Linked DNA regions of Accumulibacter sp.. The main gene of each other region encodes a partner of the protein of the gene in region 2 in a complex. Links are inferred from orthologs where the notes say so. Each region holds a gene or a part of one and is shown on either strand. Other genes may lie near its edges.

Evidence for each region. The genes of interacting proteins can lie anywhere in the genome.
Region 1: the proteins of dnaX (region 2) and dnaN are in contact, whole or in part, in a cryo-EM structure (PDB 8GIZ), measured with the Escherichia coli proteins. The link is inferred for Accumulibacter sp. from one-to-one orthologs.
Region 3: the proteins of dnaX (region 2) and holB are in contact, whole or in part, in a cryo-EM structure (PDB 8GIZ), measured with the Escherichia coli proteins. The link is inferred for Accumulibacter sp. from one-to-one orthologs.

The regions. Positions count from the first base shown.
Region 1 is NZ_JAZKUG010000001.1:1,216,188-1,219,854, reverse strand. What follows is about bases 889-3,667. They hold dnaN (DNA polymerase III subunit beta), read right to left. Parts: upstream 2,956-3,667; coding sequence 1,822-2,955; downstream 889-1,821. Other genes in these bases: dnaA (chromosomal replication initiator protein DnaA), read right to left, coding at 3,170-3,667; gyrB (DNA topoisomerase (ATP-hydrolyzing) subunit B), read right to left, coding at 889-1,756. In the rest of the region: more of gyrB, read right to left, coding at 1-888. UniProt on the Escherichia coli protein: Confers DNA tethering and processivity to DNA polymerases and other proteins. Acts as a clamp, forming a ring around DNA (a reaction catalyzed by the clamp-loading complex) which diffuses in an ATP-independent manner freely and bidirectionally along dsDNA.
Region 2 is NZ_JAZKUG010000001.1:1,467,240-1,471,859, reverse strand. Bases 969-3,811 are described here. They hold dnaX (DNA polymerase III subunit gamma/tau), read right to left. Parts: upstream 3,298-3,811; coding sequence 1,639-3,297; downstream 969-1,638. Other genes in these bases: V5B60_RS06385 (histidine phosphatase family protein), read left to right, coding at 3,799-3,811; V5B60_RS06400 (YbaB/EbfC family nucleoid-associated protein), read right to left, coding at 1,294-1,617; recR (recombination mediator RecR), read right to left, coding at 969-1,294. Outside these bases: petA (ubiquinol-cytochrome c reductase iron-sulfur subunit), read right to left, coding at 1-591; more of recR, read right to left, coding at 692-968; more of V5B60_RS06385, read left to right, coding at 3,812-4,449. UniProt on the Escherichia coli protein: Part of the beta sliding clamp loading complex, which hydrolyzes ATP to load the beta clamp onto primed DNA to form the DNA replication pre-initiation complex.
Region 3 is NZ_JAZKUG010000001.1:3,780,873-3,784,725, forward strand. Bases 1-2,965 are described here. They hold holB (DNA polymerase III subunit delta'), read left to right. Parts: upstream 1-961; coding sequence 962-1,969; downstream 1,970-2,965. Other genes in these bases: mltG (endolytic transglycosylase MltG), read left to right, coding at 1-291; tmk (dTMP kinase), read left to right, coding at 288-923; V5B60_RS16590 (PilZ domain-containing protein), read left to right, coding at 2,067-2,447; V5B60_RS16595 (TatD family hydrolase), read left to right, coding at 2,458-2,965. Outside these bases: more of V5B60_RS16595, read left to right, coding at 2,966-3,240; V5B60_RS16600 (ankyrin repeat domain-containing protein), read left to right, coding at 3,237-3,853. UniProt on the Escherichia coli protein: Part of the beta sliding clamp loading complex, which hydrolyzes ATP to load the beta clamp onto primed DNA to form the DNA replication pre-initiation complex.

The DNA.
Region 1 (3,667 bases), 250 kb from region 2 along the record:
GCGCCAGGGTGAGGAGAAACTGTTTCAGCGCCTGGTCGTCCTTGATGTAGCGCTCGACCTTGCCGTGCTTGACCTTGTAGAGGGGTGGCTGAGCAATGTAGATGTGTCCACGTTCGACGAGCTCCGGCATCTGCCGGTAGAAGAAGGTCAGCAGCAACGTCCGGATGTGCGCTCCGTCTACGTCTGCATCGGTCATGATGATCAGCCGGTGATAGCGCAGCTTCTCCGGCTTGTACTCGTCCTTGCCAATCCCCGTACCCAGGGCGGTGATCAGGGTGGCGATCTCCTGCGACGAAATCAGCTTGTCGAAACGCGCCTTCTCGACGTTCAGGATCTTTCCCTTCAGCGGCAGGATCGCCTGGAACTTCCTGTCCCGACCCTGCTTCGCCGATCCTCCGGCTGAATCACCCTCCACCAGGTACAGCTCGCAGAGCGCCGGATCCTTTTCCTGACAATCAGCCAGCTTGCCCGGCAAACCGACACCATCGAGGAGGCCCTTGCGTCGCGTCATTTCCCTCGCCTTGCGGGCCGCATCGCGTGCCCGTGCCGCCTCGACGATCTTGCCCGTAATGACCTTGGCGTCGATTGGCCGCTCCTGAAGAAATTCCGCCAGTTTCGCGGCCACCACTTCCTCGACTGCCGGGCGTGCCTCCGACGACACCAGCTTCATCTTCGTCTGCGAGGCAAACTTCGGGTCGGGCATCTTCACTGACAGCACGCAGGCAAGTCCCTCCCGCATGTCGTCGCCGCTGATGTCCACCTTCGCCTTCTTGGCGATCTCGTTCTCTTCGATGTAGCGGTTGATGACGCGTGTCATCGCAGCGCGCAAACCGGTCATGTGCGTACCACCATCCGCCTGTGGAATATTGTTGGTGAAACACAGGACCTGTTCAGCGTAGCTGTCGTTCCACTGCATCGCCACCTCGACGCTGATCGCTCCGCCGGCCGTGACCGACTCGCCCGCAGCATGGAAGATGTTCGGGTGCAAGACGCTTTTCGTGCGGTTGATGTACTCGACGAAGCCCTTGACACCACCGAGAAAGGCGAAGTTCTCCTCCTTGCCCGTGCGCTGGTCGTTCAGCCTGATCTTGACACCATTGTTGAGGAAGGACAGCTCACGCAGCCGCTTGGCGATGATCTCGTAGTGGAACTCGACGTGGCCGAAGATCTCCTCATCAGCCATGAAGTGCAGTTCCGTACCGCGCTTCTCCGTCTCGCCAACCACCCGCAGCGGTGAAACCTCGATGCCGTCGCGCACTTCGACCAAGCGGTCAAGCACCGCCCCGCGCCTGAATTCGATCATGTGCTTCCAGCCATCACGGCGGATGATGAGCCGGAGCCAGCGGGACAGTGCGTTGACACAGGAGACACCGACGCCATGCAGCCCACCGGAAACCTTGTACGAATTCTGGTTGAACTTCCCCCCTGCGTGCAGCACGCACATGACGATCTCGGCCGCCGAGCGCCTCGGCTCGTGCCTGTCGTCGAGCTTGATACCGGTCGGGATGCCCCGCCCGTTGTCGCTGACGGAAATCGAGTTGTCGGCATGAATGGTGATCACGATGTCATCGCAATATCCTGCGAGAGCCTCGTCGATCGCGTTGTCGACCACTTCGAAGACCATGTGGTGCAGACCAGTCCCGTCCGAAGTGTCGCCAATGTACATGCCCGGCCGCTTGCGAACGGCCTCCAGACCCTCCAGTTGCTGAATGCTCGACTCGTCGTACGTCTCCGTCTGCTGCTTCTCTTCATTCATGATCAACCCGCCATTCTGCCGCCGTTCAACCTCTCTGCCAAGCTCCGAGCTCCTGCCGCTGCGATTCAGATACGCATGGGCATCACCACATACTTGAAATGATCATTCCCCGGTATGGTCAACAGCGCACTCGAACTGGCATCGTTGAATCCCCAGTCGATCATCTCGCCAGCACTGTTGTTCAGGACATCCAGCAGATATGAGACATTGAAGCCGACATCGAGAGGCTCGCCACTGTACTCGACCTCGATTTCCTCCTGCGCTTCCTCCTGCTCGGCGTTGGCGGCGATGATCTTCAGGCTGCCCTCGCCAAGAACCAGGCGAACACCGCGGAACTTTTCGTTGGTCAGGATGGCTGCCCTGACCATCGACTGCAAGAGGACACTCCGCTGCACGCGAATGACGTCCTTGAGTGTCATCGGTATGACTCTTTGATAGTCCGGGAACCGGCCGTCGATCAGCTTCGATACGAGGCTGATCTGCCCGAAGCGGAAACGGATCTGGTTCGTCAGGATGTCGATCGTCAAGGGCTCGTCCGTATCGGCAAGAAGACGGTTGAGTTCCACCACGGTCTTCCGCGGCAGGATCAACTCCTGGCGGACGTCGCTGCCCTCGCCGCTGCCACCCGCTCCCTCGGCAAGCGACATGCTGGCATAAGCAAGCCGATGGCCATCGGTTGCCACTGCCCGCAGTTGACCATCGGCGAGCAGCAGCAGAAGGCCATTGAGGTAGTAGCGAACATCCTGCGTCGCCATCGAGTAGTGGGTCTGCGCAAGCAGTTGCCGGAATTCCTTCTGCGTCAGCTTCAGGCTATGCGCGTCCTCCTGCTGCGACAGGCTCATGCTCGGGAAATCCTCCGCCGGTAGCGTCTGCAGGTTGAAGCGGCTCCTGCCCGCCTTCACCTGCAAGCGCCTGTCCTCGAGTTGCAGGCTGACTTCCGCCGTTTCCGGAAGCGATCGAAGAATCTCCTGCAACTTCCGCGCTGCCACGGTCACCGCGCCCTCACCTTCGCCTCCGACATCGGCGGTCGAAGTCGTGATCTGGATCTCGATATCGGTAGCCAGCAGCGTCAGCACCTCGCCACGCTTCTCCAGCAGGACATTCGACAGGATGGGCAATGTGTGGCGTCTCTCCACGATCCCCGAAACTGCCTGCAACGGTGCCAGAAGAACGTCTCGCCGTGTTTTGATAAGAAGCATATATATCTCAATCCTATAAAGACCAAGGTTCGAACAAGTCTGTTGATATCATCACTTAAACCATTCCATTCATCAATTTAGATGTTCTGGGGAAGGGTGGAGAAGGACGGTATGAAGCTGTGGGGAAAAAAGGAAAACTTTCGTCCGCGGCGCTTCGTCGTCGGTTGTCCACCGTCAGCCAGTCGGTTCCCCACCGACTTTTCCCCTGTCCCGATCACCCCTTGAGCACCTGCTCAAGCACGTGCACATCATGGTTCAAAGTCTCATCCTTGATGCGCAATTGATCGATCGTACGTACCGCGTGCAGCACGGTCGTGTGGTCGCGGCCACCGAAATGCTCGCCGATCGCTGGATAGCTCAGCGATGTCAGGTTTTTTGCCAGCCACATCGCGATCTGTCGCGGTCTCACCACGACGCGTGTCCGCTTCTTCGAGAAGAGGTCTGCGACCTTGATCTTGAAGTACTCTGCCACCGTCTTCTGGATTCCTTCGATCGTGATCTGCCTGTTGACCGAACCAATGACATCTTTCAGCGCCTCCTTGGCGAGCTCGAGGGCGATCTGTTGGCCATGAAACGCAGAGTAGGCAAGGACCTTCTTCAGGGCTCCCTCAAGTTCGCGGACGTTCGAGCGCAGGTGTTTGGCAATGTAGAACGCCACTTCATCATCGAGCGCCACCTCCTCCTGCTCCGCCTTCTTCTTCAGGATCGCCAC
Region 2 (4,620 bases):
CCCCTTCTTGTCTTCACCGATAAGGATCCGCTTATCGGACAGGTACATGTGCCGGGGCACCTCGAGATTGTCGGGTGCCGGCTTGCTCTTGAAGACCCGGCCAGCGAAGTCGAAGGTCGAACCATGACACGGACAGAGGAATCCGCCCAGCCAGGCGCTGTCCATCCCCTCTTCGGTACCGCGCCTGAACTTCGCAGAGGGCGAGCACCCGAGATGCGTACAGATACCTACAACGACCATGATCTCGGGCTTGATCGAACGCGTTTCGTTCCTGCAGTAATCCGGCTGCATGTTCTTTTCCGACTTCGGGTCGGCCATTTCGCCATCGAGCTTGGGCAGCGTCTCGAGCATGTGCGTCGTACGGTTGATGATCCACACCGGCCGACCACGCCATTCGACGGTGATCATCTGGCCCGGCTCAAGACTGCCGATATCGACTTCAACCGGTGCACCGGCAGCCCTGGCCCTCTCGGACGGCAGCATGCTGGAGACGAAAGGTACGAGCGCAGCGATCGCCCCCACCCCGCCAACCGCAGCGGTGGCGACGATCAGTCGCCGCCTTCCGCCGTCCACCTTGCACTCATTGCTCATAGCGCTGATCCCTAGGACGTAGTAAAAGTTGCTTCATACCAAACCGCAGCATTATACGCCAATCTCCATACGGTTTTGAATCCGGAGCCGCCGCAAGTCCTTATGCAGCAAGCGGTCGGCGTTCTCGCAGAGCCTGCGCCAGGGTCCCGGCATCGACGTATTCGAGCTCGCCGCCGACCGGCACGCCGCGTGCGATTCGCGATACGCTGACGCCACGACTGCGCAACATCTCGCCAAGGTAGTGTGCCGTCGCCTCGCCCTCGTTCGTGTAGTTGGTGGCGATGATCACTTCGCGCACCACCCCATCGCACGCGCGCGCGAGCAATCGCTCCAAGCGCAGTTCGGCCGGTCCGATGCCATCAAGCGGCGACACGCGCCCCATCAGCACGTAGTACAGGCCAGCGTAGGCATGCGTCTGTTCGAGCATGTTCATGTCGACCGGCGTCTCGACAACGCACAACAGGGCAGGATCCCGCCTGCTGGACTGGCAGCGCGAACAGGTCTCCGATTCGCTGAAGGTGTTGCAGCGCTGACAGTGCCGCAGCGCGGTCAGCGCCAACTGCAGCGACCCGGCAAGACGCTGCGCGCCCTCGCGGTCGTGCTGCATCAGGTGGTAGGCCATCCGCTGTGCCGACTTCGGCCCCACGCCCGGCAGACAGCGCAGAGCCTCGATCAGCGACTCGAGGCTCGACGGCGTCGTCATCAGAACGGCATCTTGAAGCCGGGCGGCAGGTTGAGTCCTGCCGAGAAGCCGGCCATCCGCTCCTGCGAGGCCTGCTCAGCCCGTCGCATCGCGTCGTTCAGAGCTGCCGCCACCAAGTCCTCGAGCATCTCGCGGTCATCCATCACCGACGGGTCGATCGCCACCCGCCGCACACTGTGCGCGCAGGTCATCAGGACCTTGACCATGCCGGCACCGGCTTGCCCTTCGACTTCGAGCTCTGCCAGCTGCTCCTGCGCCTTCTTCATGTTTTCCTGCATCTGCTGGGCCTGTTTCATCAGGCCGGCGATTCCACCTTTCATCATTTCTCTTGCCTCGATGCTTGCTCAAACGGGTTTGATTGACGATTCGATCAGGGTTGCGTCGAACATCTCGATTATCTCGCGCACGAACCCATCCTGCTCAACCGACGCGATCGCGCGGTCCATGCGTTCCTGGCGGTCGCGCTGTGCCGCCGCCGCCGGAGTATCGCCCGAGCCCTCCGCGACCGCGATGCTCAACTGGATCGGCATGGCAAAATGGTCGGCAAGCGTCTGCTGCAGCTTGTCCTGTGCCGCCCTCATCAGCAGATGGCGATGCCTTGGCGCCAGCTGCAGCTGGACGCGGCCGGCTGCCAGCTCGCAGAGCTCACAGTGCTGCGCCAGTTCACGCGCCATGCCGCTCGGCTTGATGGCGGCAAGCAACTCGTGCCAGTCACTGGCTGGCGATGCCGACCGCGACCCGACACGCGTCGGCACCAGTGGCGGCGCTGGCGGTGGCCCCGCTCGTGCGACGCCAGGCGAGGCATCGGCACGGACAGGCGGCGACGGCCTCGTCGCATCGGCGACCGGCAGTGATTTCGTCGACGGCCGGCCGGCGCTGCTGGCTACGGCCAGTGCACGCCGACTGGCGGCCTCCTCCGACTCTGGACGGAAGGCATGCAGGCGCAACAGGGTCATCACGAAACCGGCCTGCTCGTCTGGCGCCAGCGGCAGCTCCTGACGACCATGCACGGCTATCTGATAGGCCAGCTGTACGTACTCCGGGTCAAGCCGGGCAGCGATGCCGAGCAGCCGCGCACGCTCCGGAAGATCGTCGGCGATCGCCTGCGGCGCGAGCTGCGCGACCTGCACGCGAGTCAACAGGGCGGCCAGTTCCTGCAGGGCGGCATCGAACGACAGGCTGCGCGCCGCCATGTCATCGGCCACCTGCAGCATTCCTGCGGGGTTGCCGGCGAGCAGGGCGTCGAGAATGGCAAACAGGTGGTCCAGATCGACGGCACCCAGCATTTGTCGAACCAGCGCCTCCTCGACCCTCCCCGAACCATGCGCAATCGCCTGGTCGAGCAAGGACAGCGCGTCGCGCATGCTGCCCGCAGCCGAGCGCGCGAGCAGTTGCAGCGCACCCGCTTCGGCGCCGATCGCCTCGACTTCGAGAATCTGCCGCAAGTGGGTGGCGATCAGCGGCTGCGTCATCTGCTTCAGGTTGAACTGCAGGCAGCGCGAAAGGACGGTGACCGGAATCTTCTGTGGATCGGTCGTGGCGAGAATGAACTTGACATGCTCGGGCGGCTCCTCGAGAGTCTTCAACATGGCATTGAAGGCCGAGTTGGAGAGCATGTGCACCTCGTCGATGACGTAGACCTTGAAACGGCCTCGTGTTGGTGCGTAAACCGCATTCTCGAGGAGTTGCCGCATCTCGTCGACGCGGGTGTTGGTCGCCGCATCGACCTCGAGCAGGTCGACGAAACGCCCGGCGTCGATTTCCTGGCAGGCGGAACAGGCTCCGCAGGGCGTCGCGGTGACCCCGGTCTCGCAGTTCAGTGCCTTGGCCAGGATGCGCGCCAGCGTCGTCTTGCCAACTCCGCGCGTACCGGTGAACAGGTAGGCATGGTGCAGGCGCTGTGCCGTCAGCGCATGCTCGAGCGCGCGCACGACGTGTTCCTGCCCGACGAGGCTGGCAAACGTGCGTGGGCGCCATTTGCGCGCCAGGACCTGGTAGCTCATGCGCGGATTCTAGCAGATGGCGCCGCGGGCCCCGTTACCGTTTGCTGGCCACCGGTGCCGCAGGAGCGCGCCCGGGCCATGCCGTCGGCCGGCATCGACACGGCGAGAAACGAAAATGGCGAGCCTTACCCCCGGCACTCGCATCAGACGGCTGTGGCTGCTTCCTTCCGGACCTGACCAGGTTCACCATCCTGCGATGCGGGGAGACCCGCCGGAACGAATGCTATCACATCACCCACCGCCGCGCCCGAAATGCCGCAGGAAGCCAGCAGTTCTCATTTCACCCCCCTGCCAGGGATTTTGAAATGAGAACTGCTGCCGATGTGCACGAAGTCAGGCGGCGAGCAGGGAATGGCTTAAAATCGGCCCTTTTTCACCCACCCACCGCTTGGCGGAAGGTCGACGGCGCATCCTGTCCGAGAAGTCCTCGCGCCAGCGCACTGGAAACCGGGCGCAGGCGCTGGCGGCGGCAACGCGCCGCCGCTCTGCATGAACATTGTGATGACCAAGAGCGAAGCCACCCGAATCTGCTTCGTCCGCCATGGCGAGACCACCTGGAACGCTGAGAAACGCATCCAGGGACAGATCGACATCGGACTCAATACCGCCGGCCTGGCACAGGCGCAGGCGGCGGCAGACTGGCTCGCTGCCAGGGAAGCTGTAACCGCCCTGTACAGCAGCGACCTCCTGCGCGCACGCCAGACAGCCGAACGCATCGCCCACAGGATGAGGCTTGCGGCTGCTTTGCGGCCAGCGTTTCGCGAGCGACGCTACGGGTTCTTCGAAGGGCTGACCTACGAGGAGTCGCGCGCCAGGTATCCCGCGGATTACCACGCCTTCGAGACCCGCGATCCCGACTTCGTGATTCCTTTCGGTGGTGAGAGCCTGCGGCAACTGCACACCCGCGTCAGCGGCGGTCTGAGCCAACTGGCCGCCGCACACGAGGGAGAAACGATCATCGTCGTCACGCACGGCGGCGTCCTCGACATCGTCAACCGTCTGGCGCGCGGCAATCCGCTGTCCACCCCACGCGACTTCCTGATTCCGAATGCCGCCATCAACTGGCTGTGCGTCCGGGATCAGCAATGGATCCTGGAAACCTGGGGCCAGACCGAACATCTTGCTGGCTTCGGGATCGACGAACTGCCCTAGCAGTCTGTCGGACTTGCCCAAGTCGGCTGCAAGAAATGGGAAGACGGATCATTTCTCCCCGTCTTTCCGCACGAATAGAACAACCATTCGCTCGCAATCCGTGGAAAACTGCGGTCGGCTCCCACTCTTTTCGCTCCAACCCATCACGTCCGACAGGCTGCTGGCCGGCGC
Region 3 (3,853 bases), 2.3 Mb from region 2 along the record:
CCCTTGCAGACTGATCCGACGGTGATCTACGGACTCGGCGATGCCTTCGACGGCGACCTGCGCAAGCGCGACCTGCTCGCGGATACGCCCTACAATACCTATACGCGCCGCGGCTTGCCCCCCACACCGATCGCCATGCCCGGACTCGCTTCGCTGCAAGCCGCGCTGCACCCGGCGGCGAGCGACGCGCTCTACTTCGTCGCTCGCGGCGACGGCAGCAGCCACTTCTCGCGGACGCTGGCAGACCACAATCAGGCGGTGCGGCGTTACCAGAAAGGGGGCCGACCTTGAACCACGCACAGGCCCGTTCGCGCGGCCGTTTCATCACCTGCGAAGGCATCGACGGCGCTGGCAAGAGCAGCCACATCGCAAGCATCGTCGCGTTCCTGCGCCGGCGCGGAGTCACCGTCGTCAGCACGCGCGAGCCTGGGGGTACCGCGCTTGGCGAAAAACTGCGCGCGCTGCTCCTGCACGAAGCCATGCACCTGGAGACCGAGGCGCTGCTCATGTTCGCAGCCCGCCGCGAGCACATTGCGCGAGTCATCGAACCGGCTCTCGCGTGTGGCGACTGGGTGGTCTGCGACCGTTTCAGCGACGCGACCTATGCCTATCAGAGTGGTGGGCGCGGTCTCGACCCGGTGAAGTTCGCACAACTCGAAAACTGGGTGCACCCGCTGCTGCAACCGGACCTGAGCCTGCTCTTTGATCTGCCAGCGGCAATTGCGGCCCGGCGCATTGCTGACCAGGCACGCGACCGCGATCGCTTCGAGTTGGAGCAGTTCGAGTTCCACGAGCGAGTCCGCCTCGCCTACCTCGAGCGGGCGCGGTCGGCACCGCAGAGAATCACGATCATCGACGCCGACCAATCCCCGGACAGAGTCTCGAAACAGATTGAAGAAAGACTTGCAAGCTTATGTTCATGAAGATTATCGATCTGCACGATTCACTCTGGCGGCAACTCATGCTGCGGCGTGACCGGCTGCCGCACGCGCTCCTGCTGTGCGGTCAGCAGGGGCTCGGCAAGTTCGACCTGGCCGTTGCCTTGGCCACCTCCCTACTTTGCGAGGAGCGGCGAGATTCAGGCGAGGCGTGTGGTCAGTGCCGGGCCTGCGGCTGGCTGGCCCTAGGCAACCACCCGGACCTTCGCCTGCTGCAGCCACAGTCGCTCGCCGTGGTCGCCGGCGATGCCGGCCAGGAAGAAGACACTTCCGGAGCGAAGAAGCTGAGTCAGCAGATCACGATCGATCAGGTACGGGCACTCGACGACTTCCTGCACGTCGGCACCCACCGTCACGGCGCGCGCGTGGTGCTCCTCAACCCGGCCGAGGCGATGAATCGCGCAACAGCCAATGCTCTTCTCAAGTCACTTGAAGAACCAATCGCAAGCACATTGTTCATATTGGTTTCCAGCAACCCACATCGCTTGCTGCCGACGATCCGCAGTCGCTGCCAGACCGTCAGCGTGCCGTTGCCGCCGCGCGCAGCTGCAGCCGCCTGGCTGCACGACGCTGGCGTGGCCGAGCCGGATGACTGGTTGGCCCTGGCTGCCGGTGCGCCGCTGTTGGCGCTCGCCCTGAGCAGCAGCGGCGAGCGGAGCCTGGTCGATGCACTTCTGGCCGAAGTCAGTGGCGGGGCTGGAGTGGATCCGCTGGCATCGGCAGCCCTACTCGAGCGGGCCATCAAGAACGAGAAGCGCCAAGCGTCGCTGCGCAGATTGCTCGAGTGGGCACAGAAGTGGTTGTTCGACCTGCTTCTCGCGACCGAAGCGCTGCCGCCGCGCTATTTTGTACGCCAAGCGGCGCTCCTGCAGGACCTGGCGCGCGGAACCGACAACCGCCGGGTCTTGGCATTCAGCCGAAAAGCGCTACAATGCAAGCCCCAATGTGAGCAGCCCGTGAACAATCGACTGTTTCTCGAGGACTTCTTTCTCGGCTACGTGCGGGTTTTCCGAAGCCCCCGAGGGTTGTGAAGCAATCGTCGCGATCCAGGGGTAATGAACGAGTGAGGCATCAGCGAGTGAGCAACGGACTTCGCTCATTTGGGCGATCGATCGCTTCCAAGTGAAGATGGCAGAGACCGACATCGGAAAGGCAGCGCCTGCGACGCCGCCGCGCCCCAGCGTTCTGTCACTGAACATCAACTCGAAGTCGGCACTTTACGCGGCCTACATGCCGCTGTTGCGCAATGGCGGCATCTTCATTCCAACCACCCGCAATTACTCGATCGGTGACGATGTCTTCATGCTGTTGTCGCTGATGGACGATCCCGCCAAGCTGCCGATTGCGGGCACGGTCGTCTGGATCACTCCGGCTGGCGCGCAGAACAGCAAGGCACAGGGAATCGGTGTGCAGTTCAAGAACGACGAAAGCGGCGCCGAGGCACGCCGGCGCATCGAGGGTCTCCTGGGCGGTGTGATGCAGTCGGGCCGCCCAACGCACACCATATGATGGCCGGCCGATGTTGGTTGACTCGCATTGTCATCTCGACTTTCCGCAGCTGGCCGATGGCATCGAGCAGATCATCGGGCAGATGCGTGCCAATGACATCGGTTGCGCGCTGTGTATCGGCGTCACCCTGGAACGTTTCGCCAGGGTTCTGCAGCTCGCCGATACCTGGCCGATGTTGCTGGCAACGGTTGGTGTACACCCGGAGGAAACGGGAATCCGCGAACCAACGGTCGACGACCTCGTGGGCCTTGCGGCACATCCGCGAGTGGTGGCGATCGGCGAAACCGGACTGGACTACTACTGGCACAAGGATGCTCCGGATTGGCAGCGTGAGCGCTTCCGTACCCACATCCGGGCCGCCCGCGTGACCCGCAAGCCGCTGGTGATCCATACCCGGGAAGCGGCAGCCGACACGCTGCGGCTCATGGCCGAGGAGGGGGCTGGCGAGGTGGGCGGCATCATGCACTGTTTCACTGAAAGCTGGCCGATTGCCGAAGCAGCACTCGACCTCGGCTTCCACATCTCGCTCTCCGGCATCGTCACCTTCAAGAAAGCGCTCACGGTCAGAGAGGTTGCTCTGCGCGTGCCGCTGGATCGTCTCCTGGTCGAGACCGACTCACCCTATCTGGCACCGGTGCCCTACCGTGGCAAGACGAACCAGCCTGCCTACGTCCGCCATGTCGCTGAAGAGGTCGCACGTCTGCGTGGCCTCAGCTATCAACAGGTCGCCGACGCCACGACGGCCAATTTCTTCAATCTCTTTCCTGAAGCCCGAACAAAGGTTGCCCAATGAAGATTCTTGCTCTCCTGGTTGCATTGTGGATTCCGACCATGGCCGCAGCCGGTGCCTATGAAGACATGGAGGAGGCCCTGATCTCCGGCAATACGGCTTGGGCCATCCAACTGATCAACCGCGGCATGGACGTCAATTCGGTGGACGCAGCCGGCAACACGCTGCTGATGCAGTGCGTGCAGCGCGAGAACCTCGACTTTCTCGACTATCTCGTGAAACGGCGTGCACGGCTGAACACCCGCAACCGCAACGGTGAGACCGCCCTCAGCCTGGCCGCCTACAAGGGCCTGCTGCCTTTCGTCAAGCGCCTCGTCGAAGCGGGCGCCGACGTCAACCTCTATGGCTGGTCGCCCCTGGTCTACGCTGCGTTCAGCGGCCGTACGGCAGTGGCCGAATACCTTCTCAGCAAGGGAGCGGAAGTCAATGCGACGACCCCAAACGGGTCGACAGCGCTGCTGTTCGCCGCCCGCTTCGGACACATCGAGATCGTCGAGTTGCTGCTGCAGAACAAGGCGGACCCGAACATGGCCAACGACCGGGGGGCAACCGCGATCGACTGGGCGCTCAAGTCTGACAACACGGACATCGCGGACCTGCTGCGCAAGGCTGGCGG